3 regions of the Paenibacillus sp. FSL R7-0128 genome follow, and region 3 is predicted to be linked to each of the others. Evidence: riboswitches for the same ligand, from Rfam matches in the RefSeq annotation. Region 3 holds a riboswitch; each other region holds the start of a gene.

What was found. Region 3 has a riboswitch for cobalamin ahead of NST26_RS08575 (energy-coupling factor ABC transporter permease). Riboswitches for the same ligand answer to the same signal wherever they lie in the genome.
Region 1: it holds a riboswitch for cobalamin, as region 3 does, so the genes downstream of both, NST26_RS04095 (S-layer homology domain-containing protein) here and NST26_RS08575 (energy-coupling factor ABC transporter permease) in region 3, are expected to answer to the same signal.
Region 2: it holds a riboswitch for cobalamin, as region 3 does, so the genes downstream of both, NST26_RS01760 (anaerobic ribonucleoside triphosphate reductase) here and NST26_RS08575 (energy-coupling factor ABC transporter permease) in region 3, are expected to answer to the same signal.

Annotation. Positions count from the first base shown of each region.
Region 1 covers NZ_JBBOCD010000001.1:987,107-996,790, forward strand. The annotation lists gene NST26_RS04075 (vWA domain-containing protein) at 1-346, shown strand, start outside; gene NST26_RS04080 (beta-mannanase) at 376-1,011, shown strand; gene NST26_RS04085 (hypothetical protein) at 1,060-2,322, shown strand; gene NST26_RS04090 (GAP1-N2 domain-containing protein) at 2,319-5,549, shown strand; cobalamin riboswitch at 6,755-6,948, shown strand; gene NST26_RS04095 (S-layer homology domain-containing protein) at 7,162-9,333, shown strand.
Region 2 covers NZ_JBBOCD010000001.1:415,327-425,010, reverse strand. The annotation lists gene NST26_RS01785 (YukJ family protein) at 1-147, shown strand, start outside; gene NST26_RS01780 (hypothetical protein) at 126-1,274, opposite strand; tRNA gene NST26_RS01775 (tRNA-Thr) at 1,431-1,502, opposite strand; gene NST26_RS01770 (sugar phosphate isomerase/epimerase family protein) at 1,590-2,369, opposite strand; gene NST26_RS01765 (MTH1187 family thiamine-binding protein) at 2,418-2,726, opposite strand; cobalamin riboswitch at 3,066-3,296, shown strand; gene NST26_RS01760 (anaerobic ribonucleoside triphosphate reductase) at 3,606-5,591, shown strand; gene nrdG (anaerobic ribonucleoside-triphosphate reductase activating protein) at 5,588-6,115, shown strand; gene ssuE (NADPH-dependent FMN reductase) at 6,207-6,776, opposite strand; gene serS (serine--tRNA ligase) at 7,184-8,476, shown strand; gene NST26_RS01740 (S-layer homology domain-containing protein) at 8,744-9,684, shown strand, end outside.
Region 3 covers NZ_JBBOCD010000001.1:2,101,176-2,110,859, forward strand. The annotation lists gene NST26_RS08540 (5'-3' exonuclease) at 1-142, shown strand, start outside; gene NST26_RS08545 (hypothetical protein) at 186-1,163, opposite strand; gene NST26_RS08550 (peptide deformylase) at 1,160-1,573, opposite strand; gene NST26_RS08555 (alpha-N-arabinofuranosidase) at 1,762-3,255, shown strand; gene NST26_RS08560 (DUF6171 family protein) at 3,268-3,546, shown strand; gene NST26_RS08565 (hypothetical protein) at 3,759-4,037, shown strand; gene NST26_RS08570 (ArsR/SmtB family transcription factor) at 4,333-5,265, opposite strand; cobalamin riboswitch at 5,405-5,599, shown strand; gene NST26_RS08575 (energy-coupling factor ABC transporter permease) at 5,885-6,649, shown strand; gene NST26_RS08580 (energy-coupling factor ABC transporter substrate-binding protein) at 6,649-6,942, shown strand; gene cbiQ (cobalt ECF transporter T component CbiQ) at 6,939-7,727, shown strand; gene NST26_RS08590 (energy-coupling factor ABC transporter ATP-binding protein) at 7,740-8,600, shown strand; partial or broken gene cobJ (precorrin-3B C(17)-methyltransferase) at 8,615-9,684, shown strand, end outside.

The DNA.
Region 1 (9,684 bases), 1.1 Mb from region 3:
GGTGCGTGTGCTGGCCTTGATGCTGCTCGGCACGGCGCTGGGTCTGGGCCTTGGCATTGTGTTCGATAACCGCCATCTGGCCCGGAGCTTCAGTATCGGGGGCGCGGTATCGGGACTTGTGGCGGGGCTGATTCTGGAATCGGGCCTGAACGGCGACACGCTCTGGGACCCTATGACCCGGCTGCTGGCGCTGCTCGTTCTGGCGGCTATTCTCACCTTGTTCACATATATCGTGCCTGTAGGGGAAGGGCGCCTGTCGCGCCGGGGAAGAGCTGCCGGAGCTGGTAATGCGCCTGCTGACAGTATTCATTCACCCCGCCGTAACCGCGGCAGTAAAGGGTTCTAAGCCAGATGCAGGGAAAGGGGCAGGTTGCCATGAAGTACGCCGAGGCAGACGCTGGAGCACCGGTGATTACCGAAGTTGTATCCAGAGTGGAGGACCGGTTCTGTACGCTGCGCTGGCGCTGGCCGGACGGTGTACAGGCGGTATATATTCATAAGGCCTCTGCGGAGGCACCGGACAGTCATGAGCATCCGCCTCCGGGCATGAAGCTCTATACGCGTGAAGAGTACAAAGCGAATAACGGGTACCGGGACCGGCTGGACGAGATCGGGATGGTGGCTTATACCATTTACGTGCGGCTTAGCGGGAATGGGGAGACGCTGCTGGTCCGCCAGCAGGATGGCGGTAACCGGGCGCTCGTCAGCGCGGGTAAAGCGAGGATCTACTACGCGGTCCAGCACAAAAAAGGGTTATTCAGCAAGCTGAAAACCGTGCAGATGACGATTACTGCCGAGGTGCCGGTGCCGAAGGAAGTGCTCTGCTACGTCAAAAAGCGGGATGCGCACCCATCCTCCAAGGAGGACGGTGCAAGGTTCCCGTTCGTCCAGGACTTCGCTCCCGGGCGCAACCAGCTCCCGCCGATTGAGGTCGGCAAAGACGACTTTATCCGTATTTTTTTCACCGATGGGCCTAAATACGGGGCGTATTATGAGCTGGTTCCCGAGTGAGCGGGAGCAGCATACCGGGTGCTGACACAACCCTGAGGAGGATGAGAGATGTCTTTTTTTAGCCGTTTCATGAAGAAGAATCAGCCCGCAGCGAGGCCGCTGTATTACGATATTGTATGCCCGTTCTGCTTCACGCGCTTTGAGCCGGAGGAAGTGGTGTTCCGGGCCATGCACAGCCGTGAGGATGATGAGAATTATGCGCTCGGTGAGGATGATCTGCTGAATAAATACCGGGAGCGCTTCGGCCTCGATACGGTAGATGATATGGAAGCGGTTCTGCATCCGGCGGATATCCCGGAGGAGTACCATCATTATACCGACAACGTGCTGACCGGGCTCACCGACCGCTATGGAGTGATGACCCGCAGACGGCTCTGTCCGTCCTGTCATAACGAGCTGCCTGTAACAGCCGGCAAGGTGCCTAGCAATATTATCTCGATTATCGGAGCTTCCCAGGTCGGGAAGTCTGTCTATATGACCTCGCTGATCCATACGCTCCAGCATACAACGGCAGGGCATTTCGACGCAGCCTGTATGCCGCTGAATGCCGAGATCAGCCGCAAATTCCGCACCCTGTATGAGGAGCCGCTGTTCGAGCGGGGGGATCTTCTGGCGTCTACCCAGAAGGAGAAGATGCAGGAGCCGTTTATTTTCCAGTTCGTGTTCAAGGATGAGTCCAAGCCTCCGCTGACGCTGGTGTTCTTCGATGTGGCCGGTGAAGGCATGGTCGATCAAGATTATCTGGGCTTGCACGGCCAGCATATCAAGAACTCCGCAGGGATTCTGTTCATGGTCGATCCGCTGCAGATCCGTTCGGTCCGGGAGAAGATCCGCATTAACTTCGGTGACCGCCCGGGAGAGTGGGTATCGCAGTATGATGAGCCGCGTGATGTGGTGCTGACTATGTTCGGTGATTTCATCGCTTATCAGGAGAAGAGCAAGACCGAGATTCCGACCGCAGTCGTCCTGGCCAAAAGCGATATGCTCCACTCCCTCAAGGATGAGGATGGCGACTACATCAAGTCGAACAGCAATGTGTTCAACAACTATGTGCACCGCAAAACGCTGAACCTGAACGAGTTCCACAACATCGACGGTGAAATACGGCGCTTTATTGAGAAGGTGGACCGGCCGTTCAAGGATACGATGGATGTGTATTTTGCCAATACGGGATATTTCGCCGTGTCTGCGCTGGGCAGCAATCCGGTCAATCAGAAGGTGGAAGGCGTAGTCAGTCCGATCCGGGTCGATGAGCCGTTCATCTGGCTGCTGCACAAGCTGAATTATATTGAGGGGAGCGACGGGCCGTGAACAGATTCTCAGGGTCCATGATCACCCAGCAGATGTATACCCGCGAGCGCCGGGGCGTATACCGGTCTACAGAGGGCTTCGATACGGTAGCGAAATCGGAGAGTCTCGATAATAATTTTGTCAAAAAAATTCTGCATCCCTTCTGCCTCTACGATGCCCCGGCTGAGCTTACGGCACGCGGCGAGAAGGATGAGGAGCTGTATCCGGCTGCGCTGCATCTGTTCCATACGGAGAGCAACGAGACAGTGATCGGAGAGAGCCGTTATCTGGCGGCGGATTTCACGGGTCAGCGGAGCGCTTTTTTTGCCCATAATTTCGTGGTGCCGCCTATCCGCTCCGAAGAGATTGTCGAGGGGTATGGAAGCTGGCTGCATGCGGGGTTTGCCCGGAGCTATGAGGGAGAGCCTGGCGGAACCCTGCCTGAGCTGGATTCGATTCCTGTGGCAACCCGCGAGCTGGACGAGCCGTCTGATCCGCGTACGGTGCTGTCAGGTCTAGGATTCACAGAAGAGCTGTTCAAGGCCCTGCTGCAGGCGGTGATGCTGTCCGTAGCCGGGAAGAAGAAAATCTATGTAGCGCTGGATGTGCCGATCAGTGAGTTGTCGCAGCGTGCGGCCCGGCTGACGGAGGTTCTCTTCGCTGCGCTGCCGTATGACTTCCGCCGCAGGCTGGGAGTGATCACGTATGCCAAGGAGCCGCAGAGCCGCAAATACATTCACCTGACCTTCGTGGAGAAGGGCTCTCTGCGTCCGGGCGACCGCAATATTGAGAAGGATTATATCTTCGATCTGGCCGGCGCAAGGTTCCTGAATACCGACTTCGGCGAGTCGCGGCAGATCTATGCCGATCTGGCCTGGAAGACGCTGGTGGAGAAGGGCGGAAGCCTCCGTGATTTCGCTAAGTTTGCCGACAGCCTGCTGCTCGGGGAGAGTGCGGAGCGTAAGCTGTCGCTGGCGCTCTACAATGAGCTGGCGGTCTTTTATGAAATCGAGCAAGGTAATGAAGCCCTATATACAGACAACAAGAACGCTATACTCGGCGGCCTGCTGTCCTATCTGAAGCCGGAGGGGAAGCTGGATTCGCGGGTGCGGCTGAATGATATGTTCCTGGAGCGGTTCGACCGCGAATATGATCTGATCCGTAAGAAGGGGATTCCGTCAACGGAGATCCTGGAACAGTTCAAGGCGTATTACGCGCTGCCGGGCCATAATTACCGGGTGAAGATCGTCGATTACTTCATCAACGGGATGCTGAACTGCCAGTCCGGGGGCCGGGAGGATGTGCTGGCGGCGGCTTACGGGATTATTGAGAGCGATGCGGAGCTTAGTGAGGCGTTCTTCAAAAAAGTGCTGTCCCAATCTCTCTTCCGCAGGGCGCTGTTCGAGCCGTATCTGGAATCCCGGCTGGCTGCCGCTGCCGGAACGGCGGATATCCTCCGCCTCGTGGGCCACTTCGGCCGGAGTCTTCCGGAGGTGCTTCAGCAGGCAGCGGTACGGGATACCTTCAAGGAATATCTGCTGGAGAAGCTGCAGCGGGAATCCGATCCGGTAGCGGCGGTAACGGCTGTTCATGAAGCGGTCCAGCAGGCAGAGAAGCAGCGCCGCAGAGGCGGCGTATACCCGGAGGCCTTGTCCGTTATGGAGGAGCTCGGCACGGTTGCTGACCGCTTCCTGCTGAACCGGCTCTCGCTGGACGAGCTGACGATGGAGCAGCTGCTGGAGATCTCGTTCCTGCGTTACCGGGATACGGCAGATTGGCAGCCGCCGCTCGATGCGATTGCGAAGCGCAAATCGAATGCGCTACGCGCAGCCTACCGCTGGTTCGGGGAGGAGTCGCCGGACGAGGAGATTTTTGCCGGACTGACGCCGCGTGAGCTGGACGATGTACAACTGCTCGGTGCGCGGTGGCTGAAGGAAGCGCGGAGCCTGGAGCCGTTCGACCGGCTGCCGCTGGCCTTTTATCACAGCAGTGAACGTGAAGGCGGGCCGCTGGATTATGATGCGCTGCTGGATCTGGTGGTCCGCAAGGCGGGCAATGATAAGGAGACGGTGTACCGGTTCCTGGACTGGTCACAGCATAGCTGGCTGTTCGCAAGCTCTGGCAAGAAGCTGTGGCCGAATTACAAGCGGGCCGTGCTGAGATACTTCCTGGAGAGCGACCGCGAGGCGTTCAAGAACCGGGAATTCCGCAAAAACCATCTCGACACAGCAACGCCTGCTATGCAGACTGTCTACAATGAAGCCCGCGCCCAGCTGGCTTCGCCGCTGGCGCGGTGGGTCAGCCGCAGCCGATTTCAAATCCTGATCTCAGGGAGCATCCTCGGGATCATTCTGATTGCGGCGGTTATCCTGCTGAGCCAGCTAGGGGGACGCGGCAAGGATACAGCTGCGCCGGTGGCCAGCCCCAGCCCGCTTCCGGCAGTGACCGGACAAGCCGCTGTAGCGGCCCCGGTCTCTGTCCGGCTTGTCGGCGGTGACGCGGGGACTGACGGGAATAGTAGCGGTGATGAGGGAAGCGGAGAAGCGGGTAAGAATAACGGCGTTAAGCTGTTGTTCAGCTTCACTGATGCTGCGGAATGCTCCGCCTTCAAGCCGGAGCGGATCGGCGTGGAGTCCGCCAGCGGCGTTACGGACTACGAGGTTAAGGCAACGGTTAGCAGTTGCCAGGGTGAAGCAGGCGCCGGAGTGGATGGCGATGCGAAGAGTGAAGCAGGAGCCGGAGTGGACGGCGATGCGAAGGGTGAGACAGGCGCCGGAGTGGACGGCGGTGCGAAGGGTGAAGCAGGCGCCGGAGTAGACGGCGGTGCGAAGGGTGAGGCAGGCGCTGGAGTAGACGGCGGTGCGAAGGGTGAGGCAGGCGCCGGAGTAGAAGGCGATGCGAAGGGTGAGGCAGGAGCCGGAGTAGACAGCGATGCGAAGGGTGAGGCAGGAGCCGGAGTAGACGGCGATGCGAAGGGTGAGGCAGGCGCCGGAGTAGACAGCGGCGCGGATAGTGGAGCTGCCGCCTCTCCAGCGGCGGCGGGGACTCCTCCGTCACGCGTCTACGAGGTGACGGTGGAGCTATCAGCAGGCGCGAAGCTGGCAGCAGGTGATATGATCACCGCCGGAAGATACTCGCTGAAGCTGGCGGCAGATCCGGGCAGCGCCCCGGAGGCCACAGCTACAGCCGCGCCTAGTGCGGAGCCGTCCGCTTCCGCAAGCCCGGAAGCGGACACGGACGCGGAATAACACAGCGGCAACAAGCAGGCTGCGTAAGCTTTTAACTAACGCGATCGGATAATGCAATCGACTGCCGCAATTGATTGCCGCTACCGACCAACACAATCGACTAATGCTACCGACTGATGCAATCGACCAACACAATCGACTAATGCTACCGACTCACTCAACTGACTGACGCTACCGAGTGTCGCTTTTAACTAACGCTATCTAGTAACGCTCCTTAGTCACTCAGCCGACTTATACAACTAACTGATGGTTTTGACTCGATACCAAGTGATGGTACTGAGTAGCATTGCTTACAGTGATAGGTGTACTCTATACAACTAAAAACAGTAAAAAGGAAGGCACACCTCTCCTAACTGTATTCTATACAACTAAATTTGCCCGAATGGGCCAAAAAGCGGATACGGAAGCATTTTAGATGCACGAAATACAGCTAAAAGTACATTTGTCAGTAAATCAGACGATTTAGTTGTACAGATTGCATTTAAGCATAACGTTTGGAGCTAGAACAGTACCTTAGTTAGTCGGGGTACGGCAGCTCCCCAGCAAGCTAGGGGATTAAATGAATGCTGATTAGTTAGGACCTGATGATCGACTTGCGGTAGCTGATCTGCTGTGGGCGCATACAGCGCGGCATGGTGGGCTGGTCAGAGCCTGGTGCATACTACTTTATGTAGTACAATGATTTGCGCTTCGGCAGGCTGATACGAGCATAAAGTAATTAGTTAAGTGTGTTAGTGTCCGAATGAAGCTGCTCGATTGCACTTTGTACACTAGAATGAGGCATATCGAGCCTAATATGGTGTTCTGTTGTATTCGGTACATTAGATTTTGGGAATTTGGCCCGGCGGAGGGTTATTTGCCACAATCGATTGTATAAAATGCAGCAGAATGCGTTATCGGCCGCTTTTACACGAATTCTAATGTACATAATACAATCGCCTGCTGCCGCTGTCTCCGCTAGTACCGCCAACGCCTTAATTAACAGCAGAAGAGTCACTCCATAGTCCTGAATAGTACGATGTGCCGGGGAAGCGGGCATGTGCTGTTCAGGATTTTTGTGCAGAATGAGCGGGACTCGAGTGGATGGAATAGAAATAGCTTGTCTATAGACATACAGGGGAATAGTAGATATGATTGTTTCAGAATATTAAAATTTAATAAGCTTTGGGAAAAGGTGCAGATTGCCTCAGAGGCCGTGCGCTGTCGCTAGCAGATGCTGGCAGGGCTATGTCTAATAGAGGAATCTGCTTAAAAGGGAAGCCCGGTGCAAGTCCGGCGCGGTCCCGCCACTGTAAATACGGAGCAACTCCTGAGGAGCCACTGTCCTGCTAACGGGATGGGAAGGCGGGGGAAGCGGTGAAGTATGAGCCAGGAGACCTGCCTTTTTCGTTGTTGTTTCTATTCTTCGGGGGTAAGAATGTGAAAGCAGATGCTGATATTGGCGAGGGCTGTATATGCTGTATTGTATGTAGTGTGGGAGAGTAATCGGCTCCTTCAGCCGCCCTGTATTGTATTCTTCCCCGGCCGCCCTGCACAGGGCGGTCTTTAGGTTGCCGCTCTATCTGCGGAGGAAGCAGGATTCATCCATTCTATTTCAGGAAAGAGGTTAGTTATGAAGAACCATTCTCTATCATCCAGGTTCACACGGCTGGGACTTGCTGTCATTATGCTGTTCGCACTGCTGGGAGCAGCCGTAGCCCCGGCAGGACAAGCTGCTGCTGCACAGGCAGGCGGGACTTCCGCACCCGCGGTATCCGCTCTGCCCGCAAGTGAGGCAGCCAGCGTAACTGCTGCGGTCTATGCCACTGCGGAGTTCATGCTGAAGAACGGAGTCCAGTCGGACTGGCAGGCGATTGGCCTTGCGCAAGCAGGCTACAAGGTTCCTGCCAGCTATCTGAAGGCGCTTGAAGGCAAGGTGGCTGAGGCTAAGGGTGTTTTTGCCAGAGCTACGGACTATGCCCGGATCACGCTCGCCGTTAAGGCACTTGGCGGCGACCCGGCGAATGTGGCAGGCTATAACCTGATTGAGAAGCTCTACAATCACGATGCAATTACCGGCCAGACGCTGAATAATCCGGTCTATGCACTGCTCGCTCTGGATTCCGGCAGCTATACAATCCCGGCAAATGCGAAATGGACACAGTCTAAGCTGCTGGCAGAGATTCTGGCGAAGCAGAACCCGGACGGAGGCTTTACTCTGACCACGGGTGCGAGTGATCCGGATATGACAGCGATGGTGCTGAACGCACTGGCTGGACATAAGCAGGAAGCGGCAGTGAATGCTGCCGGTCAGCGGGCGGCAGCCTGGCTGGCTAAGGCACAGGATAAGAACGGAGGATATGGCGACAGCAGCGAGAGTGTAGCTCAGGCCATCATCGGTCTGTCTGCCTTCGGCATTGATCCGGCGGGAGCAGAGTATACCAAAGGCCAAATCAATCTGGTCAGCAAGCTGCTGAGCTTCAGCGCTACAGGCGGCGGGTTCGCCCACACTGCGGGCGGCAGCTCCAATCCGCTCTCTACAGAGCAGGCACTGGAGGCTTTGGTAGCGTACAAGCTGTTTGGAACAGGCGGTAAGCTCTTTGATTTTAGCGGCACACCAGTGAAGAATCCTCAGGTAAGTGTCTCGGTTACAGTTGAAGGTCCGAATGGAACATTGGCTGAGGGCAGCGTATACGCCGGAAATGTGCTTACGGCACTGGATAAGACAGCAGCAGCCAAGCGCCTGGCTCTGGTCAATGAAGCAGGCAATTATGTGACGGGGATCGGCGGCGTGATTGCGGGTACTTTTGGCGGATATGATGGCTGGATGTATGTAGTCGCACGCGGCGGAGCATGGATCTATCCAAGTGTAGGGATGGGCGACTTCGCGCTGGAGGAGAATGACCGCGTTGTGATCTATTATGGCGGGGACAACACGCAGGTGGTTGATGCCGTAACCGTGACTCCCGGACAGCCGCAGCCTGGACAAGATCTGAAGGTGCAGGTAACCCAGAAGCAATGGGTCTGGAATGAGGCGACCTTCACCTCCGATCCGGTAACCTCACCGGCAGCAGGCGTACAGGTAACCATCGGCGGCAAAACAGCAGTTACAGATGCTGCGGGCGTGGCTGTTGTGGCCGGAGGACTGCCAGCAAATAAATATACCCTGACGGTTACGGGATATCTGAAGGATAAAACCCCGGCCATCGTGCGTCATACGGTCCCGGTAACGGTGGCTTCTGCGGCGGCGGACCGTCCGGCTTTTGGTGATGTGAAGTCGATCTCGCCTTGGGCGCTGGAGTCGGTATACACGGCGTATGACCGCAAGCTGATGAACGGTGTGAGTGAGAACAGCCTGCTGTTTGCACCGAAAAAGAATATTACCCGTGCTGAATTTGCAGCGCTGCTGCTGCGGTTAACCGGGAACGAGCCGTCTGCGGCGTCTTCTGCTGGGGCCTTCAGTGATGTTAAGGCCGGTACATGGTATTATGGAACAGTGAACCGGGCGAAGGAGCTAGGAATCATCAGCGGCGTAAGCGCCAAAACGTTCAACCCGGACGGGCTGGTTACGCGCCAGGATATGGCTGTGATGATGGTTAGAGCTTTTAAGCTGGATGCTACATCAGCCGGAGCAGGAGCAGGGGCTGGTAAATTCAGCGATGAAGATAAGATTAGCGACTATGCATTGTCCGCTGTCCGTACGGTGACGGGACTTGGATATATGAGCGGTACCGGCGGCGCATTCGAGCCTACTGCTGTGGTAACCCGTGAGATGGCTGCTGCTGTAGCGGTTAGATTGCCATAGTTGAGTAAGAGTAGGGGATGGTATAGTTTAGTTGAAATTTCCATTCCGCTGCAGGATGGGTGCTGTACGCTGGGGCGGACAATAAGTGGATAAATGACATCTAATTTGGCAGGATTTGCTGCAAAGCGGGAGTTAGTTGGAAAAACAACACTTATTCACGCCCGAAGCTCCCGTATGATGGGTTGTGGGCAGAATTAGATGCCTGAAATCCAACTAATTTCTATACAGGTGCGTAACAAGAATAATTAAGTGTAGAAAATCTAACTAACGCCCCCGTGCCGATGAGTAGTTGAGGCGTATAGGGTTGTTGAAGCGTTGCAGGCCCATTAGACAGGCGATTTTGCTTGGAAT
Region 2 (9,684 bases), 1.7 Mb from region 3:
GACGGCGGCGTCCTTATTCATTTCGAGAATGAACACAGATGGGTGGCTATCTTCCTGGCCTTCCAATCCCAATCCTGGTGTACCAACGACCAGGGAGATGCCACCAAGCCGGTTAGTGAATGTAATCATACCAATGCTTTGTCATGAGCCAGCACCATCGCATTAACCGCTGATACGATATCCTTGGCATCCAACTGTTCATCCAGCCTCAAATGAAGTTGTAAGGTAGAGACTGATGATTGGTTAGCAGAAACAATGAGCTCGACCTCATGAGATGAAAGCACCTTTGCTTGCAGGATTTGCAGCCAGGGGATAATATCCGGTAACGCTTTATCCTCCGAAGGACCAATTTCCATGCCATCCACCCCAATAGGTGAACGCCCGTCGAAATACTCAATCCTTAGCACAGGATAAGAGGGGAGACTGTTCCTCTTCGAGGTCCTAGCGGCTTCCAGCTGATGGCGGGAGGTTTGTTTACGACCGATAACTATTTTCCACAAAACGATACACAGGGAGGGGATGAAGAAGCAGAGCACCGCCAACCAACCACTGGAGGTCTTGATATAGACGGCAAAAAAGAGGGCTGCGGATAGAATCGCAAGCAACCAGATGTAGAGCTCCTGCCTCCATTTGGACTGGCGCTTCCCGGATACTGGAGGAATGGACTGTGCTGGTTGAATATCGGTAGCTTGCTCCGGTTGAGCTGCCGTTCGTTCCCTCCTAGGCAAATGCTCCCCATTCAGCATATAAAAGTTATCGGCTGCTCCCTGCCAGACCTTCTCCTGCGAGGGATGCGGCGACTGCCAGAGGGTAACGTATTCTTGAATGTCTTTTAGATACAGGGCAGGATCGCCCGTGAATGAGAAATATTGCGAAAGCTCCAGATGAATAACAGCAGAAGAATAACGCTGTACATGGGTCGATAAGGTTACCAGCCACTCATGTACAGGAGTGGAAAGCGCTGGGAAATGGGCCAGCGTGCCGGGTAAACTCAGGCGCAATTGCTCTGCAGCATCCGCCCATGGAATCTGCCATTGGAAGGCCTCTGAAAAATGTTCCCACTCAGGCAAATCCTCCACATCCGGTTGGTCCATATGGGGTTGAATCTTGCTCCAAGCTTGCATAAGCTGCCTGCTATAGCGCTGGAACTGGTCTTGGCTGACTAGACAAAACCATATTGGAGCGAGAAAATTATTCGTTTCGAAAGCTGTATTCTCATAATCAATCAAATCTGTATCGGCACTGGTAACACTCAGGAATGTCCGGTTTCCCATATAAGATCCTTGCCTCCTTGCCTCCTAGCATCCAACCATAAGCTCCCCACTTTACTTAACTAAAGGTTAGAAGAATGGTAGATGTTGATGCTTGCATAGAAAAAAGGCGCAGTTCCAAAAAACCGGAAACCCGCGCCACTATCGACTTTGTAAGAATGCTGGTGAAGGGAATTGAACCCCCGGCCTACGCATTACGAGTGCGTTGCTCTACCCCTGAGCTACACCAGCTTACAGACGTTTGCGTCTGCCAAGCAAAAAATATTATAACTCTTCCAGCGGAAAACGCAAGCCCTTTTTCCGCTGGTTGCTGTGTCCTCAGCCGTGCATCAGCCCCAGCCCGCGGAAATAATCCAGTGCGAGCTTAGCGCTTGCAAGGGAGGACTCCTCATAGGCCTCTTGCTCCACAATATAATAGAGAATTCCGCTCTGCTCCGCGATCTCGAAGACGCTCCGGAAATCAACCTCTCCCTTTCCGAGATCGGTCTCCTCATTGTCTGCTCCGAAGTCCTTCATGTGAACCAGCGGAACACGGCCGGCGTACCGTGACACATAATCAACGGGCCGGGCTCCCCCCCTGTATACCCATCCCAGATCAAACTCAGCCAGCATATGCTCGGCAGGAATCTGCTCCAGCCAGATATCGATGACCGCCTTGCCGTCAACCTCTTTGAATTCATAATCATGGTTGTGGTAGCCGTACTGCATCCCCGCCGCCCGGACCATCGCGGAAGCCTTCTCCAGGAATGGAATGATTCTCGTTACATCCTCTATGGAAGGGTTCGGCGGAAGCGGTGCCGACGGGGTGATCATATATTGCAGTCCGAGCTCTACACCGTATTCAATCTCTTTGGCTAATGCCTGTTCCATCTTATCCAGACTGCTGAAGTCCAGGCCTACATGCGCCGAAGGAGCCGCCAGGCCAAGTTCATCCAGCTTACGGCGCAGTTCCCCTGCAGATACACCGAAATAACCGGCGAATTCCACTGCCTGGTACCCCATCTCTGCCACCTTGGCCAGTGTGCCGAGGAAATCGCGTTCCGTCTGGTCACGCAGTGTATACATTTGAATTCCGATCTGCTGAGCTGCTTCTGCCATGAATAATCCGCTCCTTATTATCATTTCTGATTAGATACTGTATTCCCGCTACTCTCCCTGTAGCTTGCGCTCCACGGATTCCAGCTTGCTGCGACTGGTCGAGATCTTGTCGCGCCGGTCATCGATCTTGAGCGAGGTTGAGACTCTCTGCGCCCCGGCGGTGAACGGCGACTCGTGCAGCGCTTCTACCGCAGCCAGAATCCGCGCTACCGGCCCCTCAATAATCGTACCCATAGAAGTTAGCTCGTAGGTAATGCCCTCCACCGTCTCCAGCACGCGCTGCATCTCGGCCACATAGCTGCTGAGACTGGTGCTGCCTGTCCCAATCGGAATAACGGTCACTTCGCCAATTGCCATTGTGAACTGCCTCCTAATGATCTGATGTGCCTGCCTCTAACTTATCCTCTTATTGTAACGCTTCGCCAGGCTTGCTACAAATCACCTGCACCCTCTCTATTCTATTAATATCCGTCAAAATGATTACCAGGATTAGACGCACTCTATTTATGGATTCTTTGTGGCGTATTTTCGGAGATTTTATGAAAAATTCACGGCAGATTCATAGGAAAGTTGTGGATTACCTGTGGACTAACTGTGGATCAGCTGTGAGTAAAAGCGCCGAACCCGCTCCCCGTGCGGGATTGCAAAAAAACATTTACAAACACAATATATTGCGGTAGCTTTAATAGATAACAACAAAATATAGTAGAAACGGGTGTTTCACCCCTTGTAATAGAGGTGCGACTTAATAGGGAAGCGCGGTGCAAAACCGCTGCGGTCCCGCCACTGTAACCGGATGCTCCCAGGGTGCGATGCCCAGGGCCGCATTCTCCGGCTAATTGCCACTAAGGGGCGGAATAAGCCCCCCGGGAAGGCGCCGGAGGAGTTGCCGGAAGCCAGGAGACCTGCCTGTTTCGGTGGCACCGCTTAGACTCCTGCGAGGAACAGGGAAGGTGTCCGTATGCGGCCTGCAATAGCAGAGTTAGCCTTCCGTCAATCGGGCCAGAGGCTGCCGATACCTGAGGACGATCGCGGATTATTTTCAGGTATCGGCTCTGCGGAATATACAAGAACGGGCGTAAGCTATTTGCCCCTTGTCTGCTCGTATATTCCACCCAGACCACAGGCAAATTTCCGCTTCCCGGATCTTTGCATCATGCATTCGGGCATTTCCGGCCTTCCCGGCCGGAGGTGCTTTTTTAACGCTTACAATACCCGAGAGGAGAGAGTTATATAATGACGCTGCTGGAGAAACGTTATAACGAAGGACAAGCTGCACAGGAGGATCTTTTGGAAGAGGTCATTCATCTGGGACGGGATATTATCGACAGCCGGGATCTGGATCTGCTGCGCGAGAACGCCAACCTGAACGGGGAGAGCTTCTCCGGCAAAATGAGCAAATTCGGCAGTGAATACTCCAAATGGTATGCCCGCAACTTCACCATGCCGCCGCAGCTGGTACAGGCTACCCTGGATAATGTCGTCTATGTGCATGACCTGGATCAATACGCCATCGGAACCACCAACTGCATCTTCATCCCGTTCGAACGGCTTCTCCGTGAAGGCTTCAACACCGGCAACGGCAGCGTACGGCCTCCCAACTCGATTATGACGGCGATGTCGCTGGTGGCGATTATTTTCCAGTCGCAGCAGAATGCGCAGTACGGCGGTGTGTCCGCCAACAAGCTGGATTATGATCTGGCTCCTTATGTGACCAAGTCCTTCTCCAAGCTCTTCCGCAAAGGTCTGGAGTATTTCGAGGAGAATGCAGAGGTTTCAGAACTTGGGGAGATTACGATGAGCCGCAGCGATCTGGCTGAGCAGTATCCGCGCGCCTTCCGTTTTGCCCTGAAGGAGACGCAGAGCGAGACCCTGCAGGCCGCAGAGAGTATGGTACATAACCTGAATACGATGTCCAGCCGCTCCGGCGGCCAGATTCCTTTTACCAGCATCAACTACGGGACCTGCACCTCCCCGGAGGGCCAGCTTGTGATCAGCTCACTGCTGACGGCTACGATGAACGGACTGGGCAGCGGGGAGACGCCGGTGTTCCCGATTCAGATCTTCAAATGCAAGCAAGGCATCAACCAGCAACCGGGTGACCCTAACTATGAGCTGTTCCTGAAGGCAGCGGAGTGCTCGGCGCGCAGATTGTATCCGAACTTCGCCAACCTGGACGCTCCGCTGAACATGCAATATTATGATCCGGCTGACCCGGATACCGAGTTCGCTACGATGGGCTGCCGGACCCGTGTGCTCGGCGACCGCTTCGGACGCAACCATTGCTCCGGCAAAGGCAACTTGTCCTTCAATACGCTCAACCTGGTGCGTCTTGGACTGGCCCACGGCACGATAACCGGCCGCCGCCTGGCTGCTGATGAAGAAGGGTTCTTCGACGACCTGAATCACTATATGGATATTGCGCTGGACGGTCTGCTGCACCGCTTCCGTATCCAGGCTTCCCAGAAGGCCAAAGCCTCCGATTTCATGATGCGTGAAGGCGTCTGGGAGGGCGGCGAGCAGCTTGCCCCTGATGACAGTGCAGGCGAACTGCTGAAGCACGGCAGCCTGTCGCTGGGCTTCATCGGGATGGCCGAATGCATGAAAGCCATGTACGGCAAGCATCACGGCGAAGATATGGAGATTCACGCCAAGGCTGTAGCCATTGTCCGCCACATGCGTGAATATTGCGACCGCAAGAGCGAGGAGCTTAACCTCAACATCACCTTGTTCGCAACACCGGCCGAAGGTCTCTCCGGTAAGTTCACCAAGATCGACCGCAAGGTGCTCGGTTCTATCCCTGGGGTAACCGACCGTGAATACTATACGAACTCGTTCCACATTCCGGTCTACCATGAACTTAGCGCAGCCAAGAAGATCAGCCTGGAAGCCCCGTTCCATGAATATTGCAACGCCGGAGCGATCTCCTATGTCGAGCTGAACGGCAATGCCCGGAGCAATCCTGCAGCCTTCGTCAAAATCATCAAATATGCGCTGGAGCAGGACATCAGCTACTTCAGCATCAACCATCCGATTGACCGCTGCTCCGGCTGCGGCTATGAAGGGGTCATCGGCACGAATTGCCCGACCTGCAATGCCCATGAGGATACCACCCATATCCGCCGTCTGCGCCGGGTTACCGGGTATCTGACCGGTGACTATCAGACCCGTTTCAATGCGGCCAAGCAAGCCGAAGTCCGGGACCGTGTTAAGCATCTATGAACATCTGCGGATATTATCCGGAGTCGATCAATGAAGGGGAAGGCCTGCGGGCCGTCCTCTTCGTCAGCGGCTGCCGCCACCGCTGCCCGGGCTGCTTCAACCCGAAGACCTGGAACTTTAACTACGGGGAGGCCTTTACCCCGGAGCGCCGGCGGGAGATTATAGAGGAGATTGCAGGCAATCCGCTGCTGGACGGCTTGACGCTGGCGGGCGGGGACCCTTTTTTCTCGGCTGAGGAGGCTGCAGACTTCATACACGAGCTGCGCGCCGAGCTGCCGGCCTTCCCGGTCTGGATCTATACCGGCTATACGTACGAGGAGCTTACGGCTTCCCCGGGCTCTGCGGAATGGAAGCTGCTGGCCTTGTGCCAGGTCGTGATCGACGGACGGTTCGTCGAAGAGCTCAAAGACCTTACCCTCTCCTACCGGGGAAGCAGCAACCAGCGGATCATTGATATTCCGGCGAGTCTGGCGGGAGATAGGGTTGTTCTGTGGGAGCCGGAGCTGAGCTTTCAAGGAGTATAACTCCTAAATAGACAAAGGCACTAAACTCCCGCATCCGGGTGGTTTAGTGCCTTTTGATTGTACCGGGGATGATCGGACCGGCAGCGTAACCTTATTCCGCGGCTCCTGTCTGTCCTGCCTTGCGCCCCACCTTATGCTCCGTCTCCTCCGCCAGCTCTTCCAGCACGCTGTTCAGGCGTAAACGCAGCTCTTCAGCCAGCTCAACTACGCCCTGGTCGTTACGAACCGCCTGGGAGTCTACGGCGTAGACGCCGCCAAGAATGTAGCGGGCGCCAAGCACGGACAGTACCGGCTTCAGTGCATAGTCGATCGCCAGCAGATGTGCAAGACTTCCGCCCATGAAGAGCGGCAGGACGATTTTGCCGGCCAGCCCTTTTTGCGGCACCAGATCCAGGAAGGTCTTCAGTACTCCCGTGTAAGAAGCCTTATATACCGGACTGACTACGATTACCGCATCAGCTTCCGCTACGAGCCCATTCGCCTTGACAATGGCCTCGCTCTCGAATTTGGTATGGATCAGATCCTCCGCAGGCAGCTCCGCCACATTGATCCGCTCCACTTCATACCCGCGCTCCCGCAGGGCATTCTCTGCATACTCAATCACGGCATTGATCCGTGAGACCAGCGAGGGTGTTCCGTTAATTACGACTATTTTGGCCATTTCCGCACCTCTTCCGTCCGCATAATAGGATAAACCGGGCTGCTTCGCCGGGCATCAATACTTTAAATTAGTAATAATCCTAGCAGAGTACAAGGAATATTGTCAAACCCCTCTTATGCTTGCAAACTGCTGCCGCTCTGGTTATAATAAACGGCAAACCTATATCCCGACCAGGCCAACGACCGGCATCCAACCGCGAGGCGTCTGCGACCGGAGCAGCTTCCTGTTCCCTAAGTTTACCGGGTTTCGCCCGTTACCGCGAAGACCAAAGAGGGCCTGATTCCGCGCTGCTTAGCTGCTATACGCGAATGAGGTCAACCTGGGTGGCACCGCGAGCTGACGCTCCTCGTCCCATGGATGAGGGCGTTTTTTGCGTTTTTTTACCCACACTTAAGGAGCGGATGCAGATGTTGGATATGAATTGGATCAGGGAGAATGAGGACCTTGTACGGAAGACGGCCGAATGGAAAAGATTGAAGTTCCCCCTGGAGGAACTTCTGGAGTGGGATGACCGGCGGCGGGAGGTACGCCGGGCCACCGAGCAGCGGCGCGCGGAGCGCAACGCGCTGACGAAGGAGGTCGAGCGCCTGCTGCGCGGGGGCGACCCTGAAGGCGCCGAGCACGCAAAGGCGCAGGTGCGGGGCACCCTCAGCGAGCTGGCGCTGCTGGAGGCGGAGCTGGCAGAAGCGGAGCAGCGCTGCGGCGAGCTGCTGCTGGAAGCGCCGAATCCCGTGTCGGCGGATACGCCGATCGGGCCGGATGACAGCGCGAATGTGGAGCTGCGGCGGCATGGCGCGCCGCCGGTATTCGGCTTCCGCGCGCGGGACCATGTCGAGCTCGGAGAGCTGCACGACATCATCGACCTTCCGCGCGGTGTCAAAGCCGGAGGGCCCCGCAGCTATGTGCTGAAGGGGGCCGGGCTGCTGCTGCACCTCGCCGTGCAGCGGCTGGCGCTCGATGTGCTGATGCAGCGCGGCTTCACCGCGATGGATGTGCCCGTGATCGTCCGGCCGGAAGCGCTGGAGCGGACCGGGTTCTTCCCCGGCGGCCGGGACCAGACCTACGAGCTGACAGGCGAGAAGCGCTGGCTGGCCGGGACCTCGGAGGTGTCGCTGGTCTCGCTGTACAGCGATGAGATTCTGGAGCTGGATCAGCCGCTGCGGCTGGCCGGGATGTCGGCCTGCTTCCGCCGCGAGGTCGGCTCGGCCGGCCGCGATGTGCGCGGGCTGTACCGGGTCCACCAGTTCTCGAAGATCGAGCAGGTGGTCATGTGCAAGAACGATCCGGCAGAATCAGAGCAGATGCTCCAGGAGATTCTCGGCAATGCCGAGCATATTCTTCAGCTGCTGGAGCTGCCTTACCGGGTAGTCGCCGTCTGTAGCGGAGACATGGCGATGAAGACCCATAAGCAGTATGACATCGAGACCTGGATGCCGGGCAGAGAAGCTTACGGGGAGACCCACTCGGCTTCCAATCTGCTCGACTTCCAGGCCCGCCGCTCGGGCATCCGCTACCGTGATGAAGACGGGCGGCTGCAATACTGCCATACCTTGAACAACACAGCGGTGGCCACGCCGCGCATTCTGATTCCGCTGCTGGAGAACCACCAGCAGGAGGACGGATCGATCTATATCCCGCAGGCGCTGCGGCCGTATATGGGCGGGGCGGAGCGGATTGAAACGGGAGTGAATCACGGCTGATATCCGGTTCTACAACGTCGACTATAATTGATTTTCTATTAATAATCGATAATAGCCATTCCCCAATATTGGGGAATGGCTATTTATATAGATTTTATACTAAACATTACTACTATTTTTATGCATTTCTAATAAACTTCTCTATTATTCTTTTGAATTGGTCTCAATTTAATATATATTTATATGAAGCGACCCTTTATTTAACAATTAAATGGTAGAATAATGGGGAATGCCAATCATAGTTTTGAGAGGAGTGGGTTTAGGATCATGGTTATTTCTCACAGGATGCGAAGATGGCTGTCTACAGGGTTATCCGTGCTAATGCTGCTCGGACTGTTAACGCCTGCTGGACAAAGTGCACAGGCAACAGCGGATAACAGTAATATTGTAATCTCACAAGTCTACGGTGGCGGCGGCAACGGCGGCGCTAAATACAAAAATGACTTCATTGAATTATACAATCCTACGGATACAGCAGTGAGTCTTGAGGGATGGAAGGTGCGTTATGCCAGTGCCAATGGTGACCTAATTAACACATCCGACATCTCAGTATTAACAGGAACCATTGCCGCGAAGGGATACTTTCTGATCCAGCAATCGGCTGGTACCGGAGGTACGGTTGAATTGCCAGCCCCTGATTATACAGGAACATTAAAGCTTGGAGCTACCAATGGCAAAATTGACCTTGTAGATGCCTCCAATGCAGGTGTTGATATGGTTGGCTTCGGAACTGCCACTACTTATGAAGGCAGCGGAGCTACAGCCGCACTAAGCAGTACCCTTGCCGCAGTGCGCAAGACCGCAGACATTTCACCTGCAGATAACCGTGCCTTCGATACCGATAATAACTCTAAGGACTTCACCGTCCAGCCCCCTGATCCCCGCAATAGCCATTATGGTCTCAGTCAGACTGTAGCGCCGGTTATTGCCACTCCGTCTGCCAATGCCTGGCCCGCAGGCACTGAAATCTCCCTTAATACTTCAACCGTTGGCGCATCCGTGTACGCCGCAGTCTACATAGACGGCGCCGAAGCGGCATTCAAGCCATACAGCACCCCTATCCTACTAAATGCACCCACGACAATCAAAACCTATGCTGTATCCGATGCAGTCTATAGCACAGAATCGAGCTATGATTACACTCTCCTTAAACAACAGGATATTGCCTCTGTCCGCCCGGCACCTAAGGGTCAGAACGTATGGACGGA
Region 3 (9,684 bases):
TCTCTGGGAGCTGCAGCGGGATACGGCGGCACGCAAGTTCCAGGAGCTGGAGTTCGGCAGCCTGATGCATCTGATCGGCGGAATCGCCGAGGTGCGGGATGACCGGGGGATCGTGCAGATTGAGCTGGGAGATCTGGGCTGAGGCCGGAATAGACAGCAAACCAAACAAGACAGTAGATACTCACCTATCGTGAGTGTGTACTGTCTTGTTTGCGTGTGAAGAGATAAACCGCATTGTCCCCGGAGGGCGGCACAAGCAGGCGCGATAATTCCTCATTCAGCTCCATGCTGAAATGCTTAGCCTTATCATACGCGTCGAAGTCACCGGTGATCGCCGGATCTCTTGTGCCGATTACAATATACAACTCTACAGATTCCGTATTAAAAACATGCTTCTCGTACGGGTTGCCGGGCACCGGCCAGGAACAAAGCACAACCTTAGGAGCGTATTTGCTCAGGGCGGCTTTGGCATCGGCTTTTTCCACAAAATCCGGGTAGGTGATATAATGCGCCCAGCTATAATCATCGGTTGCCTGGCAGGCCGTGCCGTTATCGTTAAGGAATCTCGTCAAGGTACCGTCACCCGCACCGATCTCCAGGCATGCCTTGTCTCCGATCAGAGCGGACAAGCGCTTGATTAACGTACGGGAATAGAAGCAGTAGATCCCTTGTTTGTTGACAAGCGGCATCAGCACTTTGGGGCGGATAATCAGCTTCCAGCATACCCGGAACAGAGGGAGCGATACGGGCTTGCGTACAAGCTTTTCCTTGAACAGGAGCTTCTGCAGAATATAACCGTCCCAGAGATTGAACCGGACAGGCCCGGAGGCTGATTCGGCGGACACCGCTAATTGCAGCTGTTCGATCAGATAAATGGCAAAGCGGGCTTTAATAATATTAGGAAGAAAAGCGTTGATAGTGGTTTGATTAAAGCCGCTTTTGACAATTTTGTTCTTCGCTATTATGGCGCTGCTGGTATAGCTGGCGAGCAGATTATGGATCAGGTTGGCGCGCTTTTGGCTCGATAGGGCATTGATCTCAAGCAGCACTTCTTCCTTGTACTCCGGATATTCTGACAAAAGCGTACGGGTATCGGTCTCATTCCTCAGAATTTGCTCGGCGGCCGTCTTGCTGAAGGTTATCGCTCTCAGGTCCCGGCTCAAATGACAATACCCTCGCAGTGATCCACCTCATGCTGGATAACCTGCGCCGTAAATCCGGTAAAGCTATCCCGGTGCTTTTTAAAATTATAATCGAGGTACTCTACCTCAATATAGTCGTATCGTTTCGCAGGACGTACGCCTTCGAGCGACAGGCAACCTTCCTCAGTGTCATAAGGACGGGCACGCTTGACGATCACCGGATTGATCATCGAAAGGGTTAATTGCTGCTCCACGCGGATGGCGATGATGCGTTTGTTGACGCCAATCATGTCCGCAGCCATGCCGACGCACCGGTCGGAGTTGGCGTTCAGGGTCTCCACAAGATCCATTAACACGGGCAGATCCTTCTCCGTGGCCGGCGCAGATTTCTGGCTAAGAAGCGATATATCTTTATTGATAGGTCTAATCATCATACTCTCCAATTATGCTGTATTTGTGTGTCCATAATATCATTTTTGGCGGGGAAGTGAAATGCGGGAATGCGAGAGGTGCTGCTTAAGATAAAGATTGACGAACTAGAGGAAGCTTGATTATAATGTTAATATAAGTGTTAAATGATTAACAAATATATTAATCTAAAGAGGAGCGTTAACTTCCCATGGCAGAACGCATTGTACTGAACACCGACATCCGCAAAGGTAAGATTGACCGCAACATCTACGGACATTTCGCTGAGCATCTTGGACGCTGTATCTATGAAGGCATCTGGGTGGGCGAAGATTCCCCTATTCCGAACACCAAAGGTATCCGCAACGACGTAGTGGAAGCGCTTAAAGAAATGAAAATTCCGGTATTGCGCTGGCCGGGCGGCTGCTTCGCCGATGAATACCACTGGAAGGACGGTATCGGCCCGAGCGAAGAGCGCAAGCGGATGATCAACACACACTGGGGCGGCGCGGTAGAGAACAACCATTTCGGTACACATGAATTCATGCTCCTCTGCGAGATGCTGGGCTGCGAGCCGTACATCAACGGTAACGTAGGTAGCGGAACTGTTCAAGAGATGTCCGAGTGGGTGGAATATCTGACCTTCAACGGAGTCTCGCCAATGGCTGAGCTGCGTCAGAAGAACGGCCAGGAAGATGCCTGGAGCGTTAAGTATTTCGGCGTGGGCAACGAGAACTGGGGCTGTGGCGGTAACATGCGTCCTGAGTTCTATGCTGATCTGTACCGCCAATATCAGACGTATGTACGTAACTATGGAGACAACAAGATCCACCGGATCGCCTGCGGTGCGAATTCGGATGATTATAACTGGACGGAAGTGCTGATGCGTGAAGCTACCCGCTTCATGGATTCAATTACCCTGCACTATTACACCCTGCCTAATTCGGACTGGAATCATAAGGGCGCGGCTACAGGCTTCGGAACAGACGAATACTTCACAACGTTGAAGAAGGCGCTATTCATGGATGAGCTGGTTACCCGCCATATTGCCATCATGGACAAATACGATCCTGAGAAAAGAGTCGGCCTGATCGTTGACGAGTGGGGCACCTGGTATGATGTTGAGCCGGGTACGAACCCGGGCTTCCTCTACCAGCAGAATACGATCCGCGATGCGCTGGTGGCCGGCTTGACGCTGAATATTTTCCACAAGCACAGTGACCGTGTACGGATGGCGAACATTGCCCAGACCGTGAACGTGCTGCAGGCTGTTATTCTGACCGAAGGCGAGAAAATGCTCCTGACTCCTACTTATCATGTATTCAACATGTATAAGGTGCATCAGGATGCAGAACTGCTGGAGTTCACCGTGGACAGCCCGGTATACAGCTATGATGGCGTAGAGATTCCTGAAGTATCGGCTTCGGCTTCAGTCAATGCTGAGGGCATCATTCATGTCAGCCTGTGTAACCTGAATCACGCGTCATCGGCAGTGTTGCCGCTTGCCCTGCGCGGATTGGCTGGTCAAGCATCCGTAAGCGGAACAACGCTGGCCGGAGCTTCCATCGATGCCCACAATAGCTTTGAGCAGCCGGAAGCTGTAACACCGCAGGCATTCAGCGCCTTCAAGCTTGAAGGGGATACGCTGACTGTAGAGCTGCCACCAATGTCGGTAACGGTACTGGCCATCACTCCACAAGCCTAAGGAGAGAACTGCATGACAACCACTTCAGCCTGCAAAGGATGCCGGGAGGAGTACAAGGTCACGGAAGCACAGATTGCCCGCATTCTGGCGTCCTCCATGTTCAACCCCGGCAATACCGCTTCAGACGAGGTCTATGCCGAGCGGCTTGCGCTTTGCGGGGCTTGCCCCAAGCTGCAGGATGGCGTAACCTGTACCGCCTGCGGCTGTATCATTCCCGTCGTGGCCCGGCTGAAGGCCCGCAGCTGTCCGCTGCCGGGCGGCGGCGGCAAGTGGCAGCCGGTGGCGGAATGACGGCCCACGCCTAACGGCTAGGGGCCAGGCGAAAAGATAGGCTAGAAGCCGCTCTTGTCATAAGAGACGGATCGATCACCGATAGCCCCTCCAACCTGCACAATGCGGCGGTTGGAGGGGCTTTTTTTTGCGTTGTGGAGGTGAGGGGGAGGAAGAGGAAATGAGAGGGATAAATCCATCTAATGCGGCGTGAAAGTGGGCTGGAGGAGGAAATGAGAGGGATTTATCCCACTGATGCGGCGGAAAGTGGGCTGGGTGAGGAAATGAGATGTATAAATCCCTCTAATGCGGCAGAAAGTAGGCTGGGTGAGGAAATGAGAGGGATAAATCCCACTGATGCGGTGGAAAGTGGGCTGGAGGAGGAAATGAGAGGGATAAATCCCTCTGATGCGGCGGAAAGTGGGCTAGATGAGGAAATGAGAGGGAAAAATCCCTTTGGTGCGGTTGGAAGTGGGCTGTATGGATGTTGCGAGGGGCATAAGTGCCCCTGAATTTGCTGAAAGTGAGCGTTGAGCAGAAATGAAGAGCACTAATGCACCTGAATTTTGCTGAAAGTGAGCGTTAAGCAGAAATAAGGAGTATTAGCTCTAAAAGTAGCTGAAACGAAAACTAACCTACCTACCTACCTACCTACCTACCTACCTACCTACCTACCTACCTACCTACCTACCTACCTACCTACCTACCTACCTACCTACCTACCTACCTACCTACCTACCTACCTACCTACCTACCTACCTACCTACCTACCTACCTACCTACCTTCTACACACCCTAATCTGGCTTTCATATAGGACCCGGCAAATCTGCCACGCCATCTGTATAAAACAACTCAAACACCAAATCCTCGTTGTAGTTGCCGAAGCCCTTGCCGAACAGGGTGAGGCCACCAATATGCTCGGCATCCTCCTCGACAGAGAGCCGGAAGGTCCATTGTTTGTTGCGGATGCCTACCTGATCCAGGGTGACCTCCGACAGCTTTTGCCCATCCATGAAGGTACCCGTCTGAGTAATCCGCAGCTGCTTGAGCAGGCCGTATTGATTGGTGAGTGCAGGCCACCAGGCCGGGGTGTATTTTCCCGGATTATCTCCGTAGTCACCGGGGCTGGTCCAGAAGCCGAGCGATTGTCCGTTCAGTGTGAAGGTAATATCCGACGGCCAGTTGTTGTTGACCGACGGGGCTTCGGAGGCGATCTCCATCGTGATGGCAAGCTCCTCCGGCTGCTGGCTCGACAGCAGGAAATTCGGGATTTTATACTCCACGAACCCCTTTCCGAACCAGAGAATCCCGGCGTTCACCCGCTCCTGGTCCCAGAAATAACGGGGATCGTCAAAGTGCCCGATGACCCTCTCTGTCGTAGACAGTCCGCAGGTAGGCTCGATCTGGAAGTCGGAATAATGCCCCACAGGGATGTCCTTGCGGTACCCTCTGCGCGGAGTCCGGGCCTGTCCCGGAAAAACTATCTCAGCCCCGTCGGCGGCCAGTGTACAGATCTTCTGCAGACCGCTTTTACCGGGAGCCATATGGCTGCGGATCAGCCCGGCGGCTTCGAGCTTGCGCACATGCATGGTCATAATCGCACTGCTGAGCTTGAGGGCTGCGGCCAGCTCCTTCACGTTCATGGGCTTATCGGACAGCAGCCGCAGCATATGCAGGCGCACGGTACTGGACAGGGCCTCGTACACGGGCAAAGATTGTTCGGTTAGATCAAGTTTCATCGGATGCCTCCACGTTCAGGTTATATAGTTAATAATTATATTACTCAAATAAAATTTCTACAAGCCATGATTGGCTGCAGGCGAGCTTTTCCAATTTATATCACAGACAGGCCAATCTCTGTCCGCTATGATGTGAGATGAATTAGCAATGAAACAAGGTGCTCTTGCCGGAAGCGGCAAGGGATAACAGGGAATCGGGTGCAACTCCCGAGCGGTCCCGCCACTGTATGGAAGAGCTGCACTTCATGAGGTCACTCGGGAAGCCCCCGGGGAAGACGAAGTCTGCAGCGCCTGTATTCCAAGCCAGGAGACCTACCTTGTCTACGCACACCACGACTCTACGCGGATAGGAGCGGTGTACGGATAGGTTAATGAGAAGAGGCGTTCTGCCCTGATGGACCGGAGAAAGCTTGGTGCTTCAAGGTGATCCCCGGTTATAGCTGCTGGATACAAGGATACGGCCCATAGTGATGGGACGGTGAAAAGCACCTTGTTCCGCTTCGCCACGGGTTGCGCGCTCTATCGAACTTGCCTGCGTACATACACTCCCACCCTATAGGGTGGGTTTTTTGGGCTTTATGATCTGTAATGGGAAATCAACAAACATGGAGGGTGACAAATGAAAAAGCACAGATGGTGGAGCTTTGCGGCACTGGTTGCCGGATTTACGGTGTACTTTATGCTGAACGAACCGGGGACGGCCCGGGCGATGCACATTATGGAAGGATTCCTGCCGGTTGGCTGGGCGGTGTTCTGGTGGGCGGCGTTTATCCCGTTCTTTGTCCTTGGAATCTTCAAGCTGAGAGCCATGACCCGGGAGAATCCGGAGCTGAAGCTGCTGCTGGGTCTGGCCGGGGCGTTTACCTTCGTACTGTCTGCGCTCAAAATGCCTTCCGTGACCGGAAGCAGCTCCCACCCCACCGGTACCGGACTAGGTGCGGTAATGCTGGGGCCGCTGCCCATGAGCGTAATCGGCTCGATTGTCCTGCTGTTTCAGGCGCTGCTGCTGGCGCACGGCGGGATCACTACGCTTGGAGCCAATGCGTTCTCGATGGCGGTGGCGGGTCCTTTTGCCGGATATGCAGTGTATAAGCTGATGATGAAAATGCCGGACCGCGAGAAGCTAGCCTTGTTCTGTGCGGCTGCGGTGGCTGATCTGAGTACGTACGTAGTGACTTCCTTCCAACTGGCGGTGGCTTTTCCGGCGGCGGATGGCGGCGTTCTGGCTTCTTTTCTCAAATTCGGGGGAATCTTTGCCGTGACGCAAATCCCGCTGGCTATCAGTGAAGGGCTGTTGACGGTACTGCTCTGGAACTGGCTGAAATCGTATAGCCCGAATGAATTGTCGCTGCTGAAACGCAAGGTGAACGGAGGAAGAGCCTAATGAGCAATAAATGGAAAAATGGGTTGATGCTGCTGGTTGTTATTCTGCTGGTCATTCTGCCGCTGCTGCTGGTTAATGGGGAATTCGGCGGGGCCGATGATGCGGCTGAAGGTGTGATTACCGAAATGAATCCTGACTATAAGCCGTGGTTCAAGCCGCTGACCGAGCTGCCGGGTGAGACGGAGAGTATGCTGTTTGCATTGCAGGCCGCGATTGGTGCCGGTGTGATCGGTTATACCCTGGGGCTGCTCAAGGGCAAGCAAGGCGGGACGAAGCAGCATAGCAGCAAGTGATCCGGCGGATTGACGTTCTCTCTTACAATAATGCTCTGCGCCAGTTGTCCCCGATGTGGAAAAGCTCGTTCGCAGCCCTGATGTTCCTTCTCTCTTACACCGTACATCCGGTACTACAGGCTGCAATTACCCTATGGATGATGTCCTGGTGTGTATTGCAGGCCCGTATTCCCTTCCGTGCTTATGGCATGCTGTTCGGCACAGCGCTGCTGTTCTATGCGCTTAGCGTACCGGCGCTGCTCGTGGAATTCGGGCATCCGGCTGCGGGAGAGGCAGGGATATTCCCGCTTCCGGGACTGAACCTGCCGGTATATGTCACAGCGGCGGGACTTCAGCGGGCAGGGGAGCTGCTGGCCAGAATCTCTGCCTGCATGAGCTGTTTCTTCTTCCTGATGTTTACGACTCCGTTCAGTGAGCTTTTGCAGGTGCTGCGCAGGCTGCGGATGCCGCAGATTGTCCTGGAGCTGATGCTGATTATGTACCGCTTCTTATTCCTGCTGAGTGATGCAGCGCATGGTCTGCTGCTGGCCCGCAGGCTGCGCGGAGGCCGCCGGGGCTACAAGGCCAGAATGCGGGAGACTGCGGCTATGGCAGGAGCGCTGTTCGGCAACACGATGCACCGGTATTACGGATTATCGCAGGGGCTGCTGGCCCGCGGATTCACAGATGAGATTATTCTCCCGCCTTATACGGCGCGTCCTGTGCCGCGGCGCTATACAATCCAGGCTTATGCCGGGATTGCGCTACTGCTGCTGGCTGAGGCGTACTTTATCACTAACACATGAAAGGAGTCACCCATGGATCAGGAATCTAGCTTGGCTTGTGACGGAGTGGTGTTCCATTACCCGGATACGAAGGAGCCTGCACTGCATGAACTGACGTTCTCCATCCCCGCAGGCAGCAAGACGGCGGTGCTCGGTCATAACGGTTCAGGCAAATCCACGCTGTTCCTGCATGCCGTCGGCATTTTGCGCCCACAGCAGGGGACGGTTGTGCAAGGAGGGAAGGCGTTATCCTACTCCAAAAAAGAGCTGGCCGCTCTGCGGCGGAAAGTGGGCCTGGTCTTCCAGGACCCCGAGCAGCAGCTGATTCTCAGCACTCCGCTGGAGGATGTGTCGTTCGGGCTGCGCGGCAGCGGCATGGCTGAACAGGCTATCGCTGCGCGCTGCCGGGAGGTCATGGAGCTGCTGAATCTAACCGGCCTGGGCGATAAACCGATTCACCAGCTTAGTCTGGGCCAGAAGAAACGCACGGCACTCGCCGGTGTACTGGCTATGGAGCCGGAGCTGATTCTATTGGATGAGCCGACCTCGTATCTGGACCCGTTATCGGAAACGCAGATGCTGAAGGGGCTTGAAGCCATACATGCTAAAGGGACAACCGTAGTTATGGCTACGCATGATATGGACCTAGCCTACCGCTGGGCGGACTGGATTATTGTGCTGGAGCATGGAAGATGCCGGGCGGCGGGGACGCCGGAGGAGATTTTTGCGGGACGGGAAGAGCTATTGTCCATCGGGCTGGGACTGCCGCTGCTGGCTGACTTATGGTTCAGCCTGCCTGCCAGCCTGACCGCAGGGCAGAGCGCTCCCCGCACCGCCGGGGAATTCAAGGTGAAGCTGCATAAGCTGCTTGCGCTTAACCACAGCTATTCATGAACGGGGGAAGAAGAATGAAGAAACAAGGAAAGCTGCTGATTATCGGCTTCGGCCCCGGAGCGCTGGAACATATTACCGGCCGCGCACTGGCTGCGCTGGATGAGAGCGAGGCGGTCATCGGCTATACCACTTATGTAGATCTGATCAGGCCGCTGCTGCGGCACCAGGAGATTGTCGGCACGGGGATGACTGAAGAAGTCAGCCGGGCCCAGGAGGCCGTCCGCAGAGCTGAAGCGGGCCAGAGAATTGCGGTAATCTCCAGCGGCGATGCCGGTGTCTACGGAATGGCCGGGCTGGTCTACGAGGTGCTGATCGAACGCGGCTGGAGCCGCTCAGAGGGGGTACAGGTGGAGGTGATCCCGGGAATATCGGCGATCCAGTCCTGTTCCTCGCTGCTTGGAGCCCCGATTATGCATGATTCCTGCACGATCAGCCTGAGCGATCATCTTACGCCCTGGGAGAGCATCGCTGCGCGTGTGGAAGCGGCGGGGGCGGCGGATTTCGTCATTGCGTTCTATAATCCGCGCAGCGGCAGACGGACGCGCCAGATTGAAGAAGCGCGCACCATTCTGCTGCGTTACCGTGATCCGGCTACACCGGTAGGCATTGTCAAAAGCGCCTACCGTGACCGCCAGCAGACAGTCGTAACGACGCTGCAGGATATGCTGGAGCATGAAATCGGCATGCTCTCAACCGTGGTGGTCGGCAACTCTGCTACCGTTGTCTATGAGGATCTTATGATTACGCCGCGCGGATATGAACGCAAGTACAGTCTCGGGGCACAGACGCAGACGCTGAAGCCGCACGAGCGGCTGCGCACAGCCGCAGAACCGTGGTCGCTGGCTGCGGCGGAGTCCGGGCAGGCAGAGGAGGCAGCTGGAGCCGGAGCGGCCAAAGCTGTTGTTGCGGGGAGAGCAGCAGAGACTGGGCAGAGGGATGCAGCAGATGTTGGAAGCGAGACCGAGCCGGGACAGGTGAAAAGTGCAGAAGCATCAGGTTCGGTTCGGATGGAATGGGCGCTGGGCTGTGGCGAAGCGGAATCAGGACAGACGGAAGAGGCTGCTGCGCAGAGCCTGGCTGCTGC